Regions from separate parts of the Massilia orientalis genome, predicted to be linked through region 1. Evidence: predicted binding sites of a transcription regulator. Region 1 holds the regulator's gene; the other holds the start of a gene.
What was found. Region 1 encodes sigma-54, which starts transcription at its own class of promoters, with help from an activator protein. Its sites were predicted from a motif close to TGGCANGNAANCTGCTTT; they were not measured.

Region 1 (6,584 bases):
ACGCCTTGGCCAGCAGCGCGATCAGCGCGAATTTCAGCAGCACGGGCACGGCCAGCAGGAGCAGGACGACCCACCAGTTCGCGAGCACGAGCTGCACGTTCAGCAGCATGCCGATGGTGATGAAGAAGAGGCCCAGCAGCACGTCGCGGAACGGCTTGATGTCCTCTTCCACCTGGTGTTTATACGGCGTCTCGGAGATCAGCATGCCTGCCACGAACGCGCCCAGCGCCATCGACAGGCCCGCGTGTTCCGTGATCGCGGCCGCGCCCAGGGTGATCAGCAGGAGGTTCAGCATGAACAGTTCCTGCGAGCGGCGCTTGACGACGATGTTGAACCACTTGCGCATCAGCTTCTGGCCGAAGAACAGCAGCAGCGCCAGCACGGCGGCGGCCTTGATGCCGGCCCACGCGAGCGTCATCGCAAGCTCCTCGGCGGGTTTCGCCAGCGACGGGATCAGGATCAGCAGCGGCACGACGGCGAGATCCTGGAACAGCAGGATCCCGATGATGCGGCGTCCGTGCTCGCTTTCCAGTTCCAGCCGCTCCGTCAGCAGCTTCGAGACGATGGCCGTCGACGACATCGCCAGCGCCCCGCCGAGCGCCAGCGCGGCCTGCCAGCCGATCTGCATCGATGGGGGCAGGTAGCGCGTCCACAGCGACGCCAGCACCGTCACGACGATGGTCAGCACGACCTGCGCGACCCCGAGCCCGAACACGATGCGGCGCATGGCGCGCAGCTGGGCCAGCGAGAATTCCAGCCCGATGGAGAACATGAGGAAGACGACGCCGAATTCGGCCAGGGCCTGCGTCGTGGTGCCGTTGTCGGCGAGGTTCAGCGCGTGGGGGCCGATCAGCACGCCGACGGCGAGATAGCCCAGCATCGGCGGCAGGTGCAGCATCCGGAACGCGACGACGCCGAGGACTGCGCTGCCCAGCAACAAGAGTGTGAGTTCGAGGCCTGAGGTCATGGAGCGCGACGGCGAGGTCCCGTAAATATGTTGTTTGTTACGTCTGGCAAGTTTTTTGCTTTCCCAATTCGGATATACTTTGCCTATGAGTGTAACCGATGAAAAAATAATGCTGACAAGTTTTAACGAGGCCCAGGCACGGCGCGCGCTGGATCTGGCCCGCGAGGCGCTGGATGTCGAAGGCGAAGCGATCCGCAAGCTGTCCGCGCGCCTCGACCGCGACGACAGCGTGCCGCGCGCCGTCGCGCTGATGATGGCGTGCAAAGGCCGCGTCGTCGTGTCGGGCATGGGCAAGTCGGGCCACATCGGCCGCAAGATCGCGGCGACGCTGGCCTCCACCGGCACCCCTGCGCTGTTCCTGCACCCGGGCGAGGCCGCCCATGGCGACCTCGGCATGGTGACCTCGCAGGACGTATTGATCGCCATCTCGTATTCCGGCGAAAGCAGCGAACTGGCCATCGTGATCCCGGCCGTCAAGCGCATGAACGTGCCCGTGATCGCGATGACCGGCAAGCCGGAGTCGAGCCTGGCCCTGGCGGCGGACGTGCACCTGGACGTGGCCGTCGAGAAGGAAGCCTGCCCGCTGAACCTGGCGCCGACCGCGAGCACCACCGCGACCCTCGCGCTGGGCGACGCCCTGGCCGTCGCGCTGCTCGAACTGCGCGGCTTCAAGTCGGACGATTTCGCACGCTCGCATCCGGGCGGCGCGCTCGGCCGCCGCCTGCTCACGCACGTGCGCGACGTGATGCGCAGCGGCGACGCGGTGCCGAAGGTGAAACCGGACGCGCTCCTCGCCGACGCGCTGCTGGAAATCTCGCACAAGGGCATGGGCATGACGGCCATCGTCGACGATGCCGGCCGTCCGGTCGGCGTGTTCACGGACGGCGACCTGCGCCGCCTGATCGAAAAGGTCCAGGATTTCAGCAAGCTCGCGATCCGCGACGTCATGCACCCGAACCCGCGCCGCGTGCATCCGGAACAGCTGGCGGTGGATGCCGTCGCCGTGATGGAAGAATTCCGCATCAACCAGATGCTCGTCACGGATGCGGACGGCGTGCTGGTGGGCGCATTGCACATCCACGACCTCACGCGCGCCAAGGTGATCTGATGGTGACTCCGCTGGCACACATGGAGCGCGCGGCGCGCGTCAAGGTCATGATCTTCGACGTGGACGGCGTCCTCACCGACGGCAGCCTGACCTACGGCCCGGACGGCGAAGTCACGAAGACGTTCTACGTGCTGGACGGCCTCGGCATCCAGCTCCTGAACCGCACCGGCGTGCAAACGGCGATCATCAGCGCACGCACGTCGCCCATCGTCATCAAGCGGGCGGCCGATCTCGGTATCACGCACGTGTTCCAGGGCCAGCACGACAAGCGCCTCGCGTTCTCCGAGCTGCTGAATAAAACCGGCGTGACGGCGGAGGCGTGCGGCTACATCGGCGACGACGTGATCGACCTGCCGCTGCTCTCGCGCGTGGGCTTTGCGGTGACGGTGCCGAGCGGGCATCCGGAAGTGCAGCATCGCGCCCATTACGTGACGAAGAACCCGGGCGGCCGCGGCGCCGTGCGCGAAGTCTGCGACATGGTGATGCGCGCCCAGGGCACCTACGAACAGGCGCTCGCGCCTTACTTCGGATAAGAGAGATATGGCTCCCGCAAGCTACAAGCGTACCGCGCACCGCTGGCGCCTGCTGCTCCTGATGCTGTTCGCCGTATTCTGCGCGTTCGGCAGCTTCTGGCTCGTGCAGGTGATGCAGGGCGAGGAGAACGGGCCGGGCTTCAACGCGGGCAACGAGCCGGACTACATCGTCGACAACTTCAGCTGGGTGCGCATGTCGGAGGCCGGCAAGCCGCGCTACGTGATCTCGGGCGAGCGCCTCACGCACCGCCCCGTCGACAACACGGCGCTCGTCGACAAGCCGGTCGTGCAGAGCCTCACCGACGAGCATCCGCCGATGACGATGACGTCCAACAGCGCGCTCGTGAGCCAGAACCAGAACCAGATCGACCTGACGGGCAATGTCGACATCCGGCGTCCGGCCGCCCCGGGCGCGGATCCGATGCGGATCCGCACCGAGGTGTTGACGATCCTGCCGGACGACGAGATCGCGAAGACCGACAGGCCGATCCACATGACGCTCGGCGCCGCATCGGTCGACGCGGTGGGCATGGTCGCCAACAACGCCACGCAGCAGATCGCGCTGGGTGGCCGCGGCAAGGTCACCTATCCGCCACGCCAGTCGCGCGCAAGTCACTAAAAAGGACTATCGAATGAAAAAAATACTCGCCGCCGCCATCTTCCTGCTGGTGCCGCTGGCTGCCTCGGCCGAGAAGGCGGACGCGCTCAAGCCCGTCGACATCGCGTTCGACAACGCCAACGTCGACCAGGTCACGCAGAACTACGTCGCCACCGGCAACGTGGTCATCACGCGCGGCACCATGATCCTGAAATCCGACCGCGCCGAGGTCAAGGAGTCGCCGGACGGTTGGCGCACCTTCATCCTCACCGCGAATCCCGGCAAGCTCGCGACCTTCCGCCAGAAGCGCGACGGCGGCCCGGACCTGTGGGGCGAGGGCCAGGCCCAGCGCATCGAATACGACGAGCGCAACGACCTCGTGAAACTGTTCTCGAAGGCCGTCATCCGCCAGCTCGAGGGCAAGAAGATCACGCAGGAGATGGCCAGCGAATTCATCTCCTACGACAACCGCAACGAGAAGCTGCTCGGCCTGAACGACGCCAACGGCACGGACAAGCCGGGCAATGGCCGCGGCAGCATCACGCTGCAGCCGCGCCGCGCCCCTGCAGCCGGCGCCGCTCCCGCTCCCGCTCCGGCAGGCAAGCAATGACGGAGGCAAGCGCAATGGAAGCAGGCACGCAGGCCGCGCCGGCCGAATGCGGCGGCAGCACCCTCGTCGTCAAGGGACTGCAGAAGAGCTACGGCAAGCGGCTCGTCGTGCGCGACGTGTCGCTGCAGGTGGCGTGCGGCGAAGTGGTCGGCCTGCTGGGCCCGAACGGCGCAGGCAAGACGACCTCGTTCTACATGATCGTGGGCCTCGTGCCGTCGGACGCCGGCAGCATCGACATCAACGGCACCGACATCACGAGCCTGCCGATCCACCGGCGCGCGCTGCTCGGGCTGTCGTACCTGCCGCAGGAAGCGTCCGTGTTCCGCAAGCTGACGGTGGAAGAGAACATCCGCGCCGTGCTGGAATTGCAGCGCGAGAACGGCAAGTCGCTTACCAAGGCGCGCATCACCGAACGTCTCGACGAGCTGCTGACCGAGCTGCAGATCGAGAAGCTGCGCGAGAGCCCGGCGCTGTCGCTGTCCGGTGGCGAACGCCGCCGGGTGGAGATCGCGCGCGCGCTCGCGACCAATCCGCGCTTCGTGCTGCTGGACGAACCGTTCGCCGGCGTGGATCCAATCGCGGTGATCGAGATCCAACGCATCGTGCGCTTCCTGAAGGAGCGCGGCATCGGCGTGCTGATCACGGACCATAATGTGCGCGAGACGCTGGGCATCTGCGACCGCGCCTACATCATCAACCAGGGCGCGGTGCTGGCGTCGGGCCGTCCCGACGACATCATCGCCAACGAATCGGTACGCCGCGTCTACCTGGGCGAACACTTCCGAATGTAGTCATGAAACAGACGCTGCAACTCAAGACCTCACAGCACCTTGCACTGACGCCGCAACTGCAGCAATCGATCCGCCTGCTGCAGTTGTCCACGCTCGAGCTGCACCAGGAAATCGAGCAGGTCCTGAGCGAGAACCCGCTGCTCGAACGGCTCGACGATCCGCTCGACCGCTCCGTGCGGTTGCTGGCCGACGGCGCTATCAACAGCGCCCCGGCGTCATCGCAGGCAAGCGAGGCGCCGGCCGCGCAGGGCAACGGCGAGGAAGGCGGCAGCGCGCCCGCCGAGAACGCCAATGGCGAAGCGAATGACGCCGGCGGCGAGGGCGGAGAAAGCGGCGGCGAAGGCGGCGAGGACTGGGGCGAATACGGCCGCAGCAGCGGGAGCGGCGGCGAGGACGAGGACGGCCGCCCGCAGCTGGAAGCGAGCCCCGTCACCCTGCGCGAGCATTTGATGGAACAGGTGCGCCTGACGTGCTGCGCGGCGCGCGACTGCGCGCTCGTGGAACTCGTCGTCGATGCGCTCGACGACAACGGCTACCTGGAAGAACCGCTGGAAGACATCTACGCGCGCCTGCCGGAAGAACTCGAGATCGAGTTCGACGAATTGCGCACGGCGCTCGCCATGGTGCAGAGCATGGACCCGCCCGGCGTGGGCGCGCGCAGCGCGGCCGAGTGCCTGGCGCTGCAGATCCGCCGCATGCCCGGCGTGCCGATGGTGACGCGGCGCATGGCGCTCGTCATCGTCGAAAAATACCTGACGTGGTTCGCGCAGCGCGAATTCAACAAGCTGAAGAAGGCGCTCGATTGCGACGACGAAGACCTGCGCGAAGCCCAGGCCGTCATCCGCCAGTGCAATCCGCATCCGGGCGCGGCGTTCGCGTCGGACGTGTCGGACTTCGTCGTGCCCGACGTGATCGTGCGCCGCGCCAAGGATGGCTGGAGCGTGCTGCTGAATCCGGAAGTGATGCCGCGCCTGCGCGTGAACAGCCTGTACGCGTCGCTGATGAAGCAGGGCAAATCGGAAACACAGATGAACGCGCAGTTGCAGGAAGCCAAGTGGCTCATCAAGAACATGCGCCAGCGCTTCGACACGATCCTGCGTGTAGCCCAAGCAATTGTCGATCGCCAGCGCAACTTTTTTTCCCATGGCGCAGTCGCGATGCGGCCCCTTGTTTTACGTGAGATAGCTGATACACTAGGTCTACACGAGAGCACAATTTCTCGAGTCACAACTCAGAAATATATGCTGACCCCGCACGGCATGTTCGAGTTGAAGTATTTCTTCGGGAGTCACGTTGCCACCGAAGCGGGAGGCGAAGCATCGTCGACGGCAATACGGGCCCTCATCGTACAACTCACAGGAGCAGAAGACCCCAAGAATCCATTATCCGATAGCAAGATCGCGGAGATGCTAGGGGAACAGGGAATGGTCATCGCGCGACGCACGGTCGCAAAATACCGTGAGGCGCTGAAAATCCCGCCCGTCAGTCTCCGCAAATCCTTGTAACAAACACTGTCCCATTGCGCTAGATGCGCGCACGGCAGGCAGTGCATCTTCAAAGGAGTGTGTATGAATCTCACAATCAGCGGACATCATCTCGATGTAACTCCAGCCATCCGAGAATACGTACAGAACAAGCTCGAACGCATCACCCGTCATTTCGATCAAGTGATCGACTCCCATGTCATCCTCTGCATCGACAATCTCACCGAGAAAGAAAAACGCCAGAAAGCCGAGATCAACCTGCGTCTCGCGGGCAAGATCGTCCATGTCGCCAGTGCCGCGCACGATCTATACGCCGCGATCGACATGCTGATGGACCGCCTGGACCGCCAGGTCGTCAAGTACAAGCAAATGCTCAAGGATCATGACAACGCGTGTATCAAGCGCATGTCCGAAGGTGGCGAGGAGGAGCCCGCCACGGCGTAATGCCACGCGTGCGGTAGCACCAAGGAGTAAAGGGCGCATCGGCGCCCTT
Region 2 (6,584 bases), on a different contig from region 1:
GGCCAGCGTGACGGTTTTCGCATCACGGTCGACGGCGACGGCCTGCGCGTTCAGCTTCAGTTCGACCTGGCCGGCGTGCTGTTCGAAGAAGCCCGGTGCGACGAGCGACAGCTGGTCGGCAGTGGTGCCGGAGAAGAACGAGGACAGGTGCACGCGGTCGTAGGCCGGGCGCGGTTCCTCGCACAGCACGGTGACGTGGAAATGGGCATCCTGCTTGGCTTCCGCGAACAGGGTTTCGAGGAATTTGTGGCCTACCATGCCGTGGCCGATGACGATCAGTTTCATGTTGCGACTCCTATGCTGCAATAACGTGTTCAGGCGGCGGCGGGTGCCGGCGTTTCGGGGACGGTCAGCGTGAAGCGCACGCCGATGGCGCACAGCGCCGCGACGAGGACGGCGCCGCCGAGGATCATCAGGGTCTGGCGCACGTCGCCCGTGCCCTTCATCAGGAAGCCGGCCAGCACGGCGCCGACGTTGCCGCCCGCGCCGACGATGCCGGCCACGCCGCCCAGCGCCTTGCGACTCACGAACGGCACCAGGGCGTAGGTCGAACCGCACGCCATGTGGGTGCACAGGCCGAAGGCGAGCATGGCGACGATGGCCAGCGTGACGCTCGTGGTCTGCGAGAACCACAGCAGGCCCAGGCCCTCGCCCAGCATCAGGACGAATAGCAGGTTCACGCGGGAATTCAGGTCACCGCGGGCCGCGACCTTGTCCGAGATCCAGCCGCCCAGGGCACGGGCGAACAGGGCCAGCAGGCCGAAGCTGCCGGCGGCCATGCCGGCCTGTTTCAGCGACAGGCCGAAGTGGTCGACGTAGTACGTGGCGGCGACGTTGTGGATGAACAGTTCGATGCCGAAGCAGGCGCCGTAGGTAATGAACAGCAGCCAGGCGCGGTAGTTGCGGCAGGCTTCGAAGAAGCTCGCCCAGCCGCCCTTGCCGCCCGCTTCGAACGGCACGCCGGCGGCGCGCAGTTCGGTGAAGTTACCTTCCGGGCAATCCTGGGTGAACTTGTAGTAGACGACGGCCATGATGAGCATCAGCACGCCCGGCACGACCAGGGCGGCACGCCAGCCCATCGTCTCGTTCACGCCCAGCATGACCATGGCGCCCATGATCAGCGGCATCGTGGCCTGCGCGACGCCGCCGCCGCTGTTGCCCCAGCCGGCCGAGGCCGCGTTGGCGGTGCCGACGACCTTCGGGCCGAACATGACGGAGGTGTGATACTGGGTGATCACGAAGCTGGCACCGACGGCGCCGATGCCGAGGCGGAACAGCAGGAAGCTTTCATAGCTCTGGGCCATGGCGACGCCCAGCACGGGGATCGCGCCCAGCGCCAGCAGGCCGGTGTAGGCCTTGCGCGGACCGAAGCGGTCGCACAGCGGGCCGATGATCAGGCGCACGACGATGGTGATGGCGACGGCCGCGATGTTGATGTCGGCGATCTGGCTGACCGACAGGTGGAACTCGCCCTTGATCACCGGCATCAGCGGTGCGCAGGCAAACCAGGCGAAGAAGCAGACGAAGAAGGCCACCCAGGTCAGGTGGAACGCGCGCATCTGGGGCGTATCAAACGAGAATAGCTTGATACTGTTTGCTTTGCCGGCCATGTTGTTATTCCCTTCTTGAAAACGAAAAGGCGCCCGCTGCCTGGCCGCGAAGACGATTCCAGAAATCGTTCAAGCGGGTGCAGCGGACGCCGTTGTCCTGTTGCCGGTCCCTCGTTGGACCGGCGCTTTTTACTCAGGGATCGCCGTTGATCCTTTACCTCCGTATCAGCAAGACCCGTGCCAGATGGTTTTCAGGGGGAAGATCGTATTGACCGGGCCTTGCACGCTTCATTGCAGTGCACCATGCACGCTCATGGCGCACTGCAATGAAGCGTGCCCCGTCGTTCCCGCGAAAGCGGGAATCCATACCGAGCAACCGGATCAGGTACGCTGGAAATGCTGCAACGTATTTAGTAACTGGCTTCGGTACTTCAGCATGGGTTCCCGCCTCCGCGGGAACGACGAGCTAACTTTTACGCCCCGGCCAGTGCCGTGCGGCGGATGGGAAAGGATGAGATATACGCGTCGGGCTCGAGGCCGTCCCAGACCTTGCCGTCCATGAGCACGGAGCGGCGCATCAGGCTCGACGACGCCGGCACGCCCGCCAGCACGGCCGCCTCGCGGTACAGGCCCACGCGGTTCACGCGCGCGGCCACGGCCGCGTAATCGACGTCGTCGCGCAGCAGGCCCCAGCGCCGGTGCTGGGTCATGAACCACATCGCGTCGGACAGGTAAGGGAAATTGGCCTCGCCCTCGTCGTGGAAGCGCACCGGATCGGGATCGATCCAGCGCTTGCCCAGGCCGTTGTCATAGTCGCCATGCAGGCGCGCGGCGATGGCGCGGCGGTCCGCGTTCACATAGGCGGGGCTGGACAGGACCTCGGCCGCCACGTCGCGGTGCGCCGGCGATTCATCGAGCCAGCGCCCCGCCTCCAGCACGGCCGCGATCAGGGAGCGGCACGCGTGCGGGTTCGCGTCGACGAAGGCGGCCGTCGCGCCGAGCGCCTTGCCGGGATGGTCGCGCCAGATGTCCTGGCTCGTCGCGACGGTGAAGCCGCTGCCGTCCAGCTGGGCGCGGGCGCTCCACGGTTCGCCGGCGCAAAAGCCGTCCATGTGGCCGGCCGCCAGGTTCACGGCCATCTGGCTGGGCGGGACGGTCACCACCTGCGCATCGCGCACCGGATCGATGCCGCCCGCCGCCAGCCAGTAATAGAGGAACAGCGCGTGGTTCCCGGTCGGGAACGTGTGCGCGAACGTGTAGCGGCGCGTGCCCTCGCGCATCGCGGCGGCCAGCGTGCCGAGGTCCGTCACGCCCTGCCGGGCCAGTGCGCGCGACAGGGTAATCGCTTGGCCATTGCGCGACAAGTTCATCAGCACGGCCATGCGCGTGGGGGGACTCCCAATGCCGTTTTCCACGCCGTACAGCAAACCATATAGCACATGCGCCGCGTCGATCTCGCCCTGCAGCAGGCGGTCGCGCATGCCCGACCACGAATGCTGGCGCGCGAGTTCGAGCTTGATGCCGTATTTGTCGTCCAGCCCGAGCACGGACGCCATCACGAGGGACGCGCAATCCGTCAGGGGCATGAAGCCGGCCCTGATCACGGTCTTTTCCGGCCGGTCCGAGCCGGCGATGAATACGTGAGCCATCGTTTCCTTTGCTGTTTTAGCCGAGTAGATCCTCGACGTCGAGGATGCGCTGGGCGACTTCGGCCAGCTTGAGCTTCTTGTTCATCGCCATGCTGCGCAGCCGCTGGTAGGCCTCTTCCTCCGTCAGCCGGTTGCGCGCCATGAGCACGCCCTTGGCCCGTTCGATCAGCTTGCGGTCGGCGAGCTGGCGGCGCGTGTCGGACAACTCGTCCAGCAGCTTCTGTTCGCGGTTGAACCGCTTCATCGCCACATCCAGCACGGGCTTCACGCGCTCGGCCTGCAGCCCGGCCACGATGTACGCGGTGACGCCCGCCTCGATCGCGGCATCCATGCTGGAGGACGTCTGGTCGTCCGTGAACAGGACGATGGGCCGCGGCTCGTCGCGCGTGGCGATCACGATGTGTTCGAGGACGTCGCGCGCGTCCGATTCGCTGTCGATGATGATCATGTCCGGCTGGATCTGGGCGATCCGCTCCGGCAGGAAGATGTCGGCGGGGAGCGAAGCGACGATGTCATAGCCCGATTCCAGCAGGCCGATGCGCAGCGCCGTGTTGCGTCTTGCCTGCGCGGCGAGCGTGGCCTCGTCCGCGGCATCGCTGGACGCGGTGTTGACGACGACGATGCGCAGGGTGCGCTGGACCTTGGACGGCAGTTTCATGCCCTTTGGATATGCAAGTTCCGGGCCAACCAACCAGATATTCATGTTCCGTATTTCAGGAGTACGAATCAACATTAGTTGTCGTACAGAAAATATTCACGAAACGCATGGGAAGCATCACAAACAAAAAGTTCATTTATGACGCGGTTATCCCTATACTGCATCGCAACACGACAGATTTCTCACCGGAGATGACCATGAACACCGCAACGATCAACCGGGCACAGAACAAGACTCTGCGCCAGCACATTGCCGACACCCTGGGCAAGATCCGCACCTTTGCGATCGAACTGTATGAAGCGCACGGCGGCCTGATCGTGCCCGACGCCGCCCAGCCGGGCAGCGGCGCCCTCGCCCGCCGCAAGATGCAGCAGCAGGCCGGCATCATCATCCTGGGCCCGTTCTGCGCAGCCGCGCTGGCGCCGGAAGCCGTCCGCGAAACGCCGAACAACTAATCAAGCCAAGGATACAGATCATGACCCCGTTCGAATACCTCACCGTCGCCATCGCAGCCGCCGCCGTCGTCACCCGTATCGTGATGTTCGTGCGCAACCCGTCGCTGACCGCACCGTCCGAACTGTGGCTGGCGCAAGAGCCGACTGAACTGTGGATGGGCGAGTACGCGAAGCCGAAGGCAGCCGCGTAATATCTGACTGACCACATCGTCTCCACACGCCCGGCATTGGCCGGGCGTTGTCTTTTGTGCGCCGCAATATTCCTTAAGGTCGCCGACGTACTTACGCACGCGCGCCACTCCTGCCAGCGAATCCACACAGCACCATAGTCGGCTGCGCTAGAATGCTTTTTTGCAATTTCTGACCAAGAAAAGCATTCTTGTTCTTCATTTATCCACCCGACTGATGATGCGACTCCCTGTCCTTACCGTTCTTGCCGCACTGCTGGCGCTACCCGCTGCCGCCTCCACACCCGTGACCCTCGACCAGGCCATGGCCAACCCCGACTGGATCGGACCTCCCGTGGAAGCGGCGTGGTGGAACTGGGACGGCAAGCAGGTCATCTACAAACAGAAGCGCGCCGGGTCGCCCCTACGGGACACCTACCGCGTGAACGCGGCGAAGGCCGGCACGCCGGCACAGGTGACGGACGCCGGACAGGCGAAGCTGGACAGCCCGGAAATGCTGTACAACCGCGGCCGCACCCGCGCCGTCATCGTGCGCAACGGCGACCTGTTCGAGCGCGACCTCAAGTCGGGCGCCCTCCTGCAGATCACGCGCGGCAGCGGCGTGGCGATCCAGGCCGTCCAGTACACGGCCGACGAGCGCGGCGTGCAGTACCGCATCGGCGACGACTGGTTCGCGTGGGACCGCACCGACCGCGTGACCGGTCCCGTCGCCCTGCCGCGCGCCGCCAAGGATCCGAACGTGACCGAGGCCGACGCGCTGCGCGACATGCAGCTGCGCCTGTCGACGATCCTGAAGCGCCAGAAGGACGAGCGCGACGCCACCCGCGCGCAGGCCGAGGAACTGCGCCGCGCCGACCCGACCCGCGCGCCCGCGCCGATCTACCTGGGCGACAAGGTCGCGATCCTGAACAGCGCGCTGTCGCCGGACGGCCGCTGGCTGCTCGTCGTCACGGGTCCGAAGAACGCGGACAAGGGCCGCGCCGGCAAGATGCCCCGCTACGTGACGGAAAGCGGCTACGAGGAATTCTCGGAAGAGCGCACGCGCGTGGGCCGCAACAACCCCGCGGGCCACGGCCTGAAACTCGTGAACCTCGCGACGCGCGAGGTGAAGGACCTGGCGCTGGACGCCCTGCCCGGCATCGCGGTCGATCCGCTGGCCAAACAGCGCGCGGAGCACAAGCTCGACCCGCTCAAGGGCAACCGTCCGGTGATGATCGGCTTCGACGGCGAAGCGATCACGTGGAGCCAGAACGGCGCCAACGTGGCCGTCATGTTCCGCTCCGTGGACAACAAGGACCGCTGGATCGCCACCGTCGACCTGCCGCGCGCGGCGCTCCAGCCGGTGCACCGCCTGACGGACGACGCGTGGGTCAACTACGACAACAATGAATTCGGCTGGCTGCCGGACGGCTCGACCCTGTGGTACCTGTCGGAAGAAAGCGGCTACGCGCACCTGTACGTGCGCGACGCGGGCGGCCGCACGCGCGCGCTCACGCAAGGGCGTTGGGAAGCGGGCGACGTCGCATGGTCGGCGGACGGCCGCACGGCCTGGCTGCTGTGCAACCGCAAGGCGCCGCACACGTACGAGGTGTGCGCCGTCGATGCGGCGAACGGCGCCACGCGCGAAGTCAGCAGCCTCGCGGGCGTGCAGGACTTCCGCCTGTCGCCGGACCAGAACAAGCTGCTCGTCCATTATTCCGGCCCGTACCTGCCGGCGCAGCTCGCGACGGTGCCGTCGCACGGCGGCGAGGCCGTCAGGCTGACGGACACGCGCACGCCCGAATTCAAGGCGCGCGAGTGGATCCAGCCGCAGTTCGTGACGATCCCGTCGACGCATGGCGCCGATCCGATCTGGGCCAAGCTGTACCGCCCCGCGCAGCTGGAGCCGGGCAAAAAATATCCGGTGGTGATGTTCGTGCACGGCGCGGGCTACCTGCAGAACGTCACGCAGCGCTACACGCCCTACTTCCGCGAGCAGATGTTCCATAACCTGCTCGTGCAGAACGGCTACGTCGTCCTCGACATGGACTACCGCGCGTCGAAGGGATATGGCGTCAAATGGCGCACGGCGATCTACCGCCAGA

Region 2: the regulator sigma-54 is predicted to act here: its motif matches at 3,868-3,885, upstream of QPK29_RS08545 (ANTAR domain-containing response regulator).

Annotation. Positions count from the first base shown of each region.
Region 1 covers NZ_JASNRB020000004.1:134,228-140,811, reverse strand. The annotation lists gene QPK29_RS06980 (monovalent cation:proton antiporter family protein) at 1-967, opposite strand, end outside; gene QPK29_RS06975 (KpsF/GutQ family sugar-phosphate isomerase) at 1,053-2,075, shown strand; gene QPK29_RS06970 (KdsC family phosphatase) at 2,075-2,608, shown strand; gene lptC (LPS export ABC transporter periplasmic protein LptC) at 2,616-3,227, shown strand; gene lptA (lipopolysaccharide transport periplasmic protein LptA) at 3,241-3,816, shown strand; gene lptB (LPS export ABC transporter ATP-binding protein) at 3,831-4,607, shown strand; gene QPK29_RS06950 (RNA polymerase factor sigma-54) at 4,610-6,112, shown strand; gene hpf (ribosome hibernation-promoting factor, HPF/YfiA family) at 6,176-6,535, shown strand.
Region 2 covers NZ_JASNRB020000005.1:14,229-20,812, forward strand. The annotation lists gene nirB (nitrite reductase large subunit NirB) at 1-285, opposite strand, end outside; gene QPK29_RS08535 (MFS transporter) at 315-1,610, opposite strand; gene QPK29_RS08540 (CmpA/NrtA family ABC transporter substrate-binding protein) at 2,024-3,199, opposite strand; gene QPK29_RS08545 (ANTAR domain-containing response regulator) at 3,216-3,857, opposite strand; gene QPK29_RS08550 (hypothetical protein) at 4,055-4,312, shown strand; gene QPK29_RS08555 (hypothetical protein) at 4,333-4,503, shown strand; gene QPK29_RS08560 (S9 family peptidase) at 4,721-6,584, shown strand, end outside.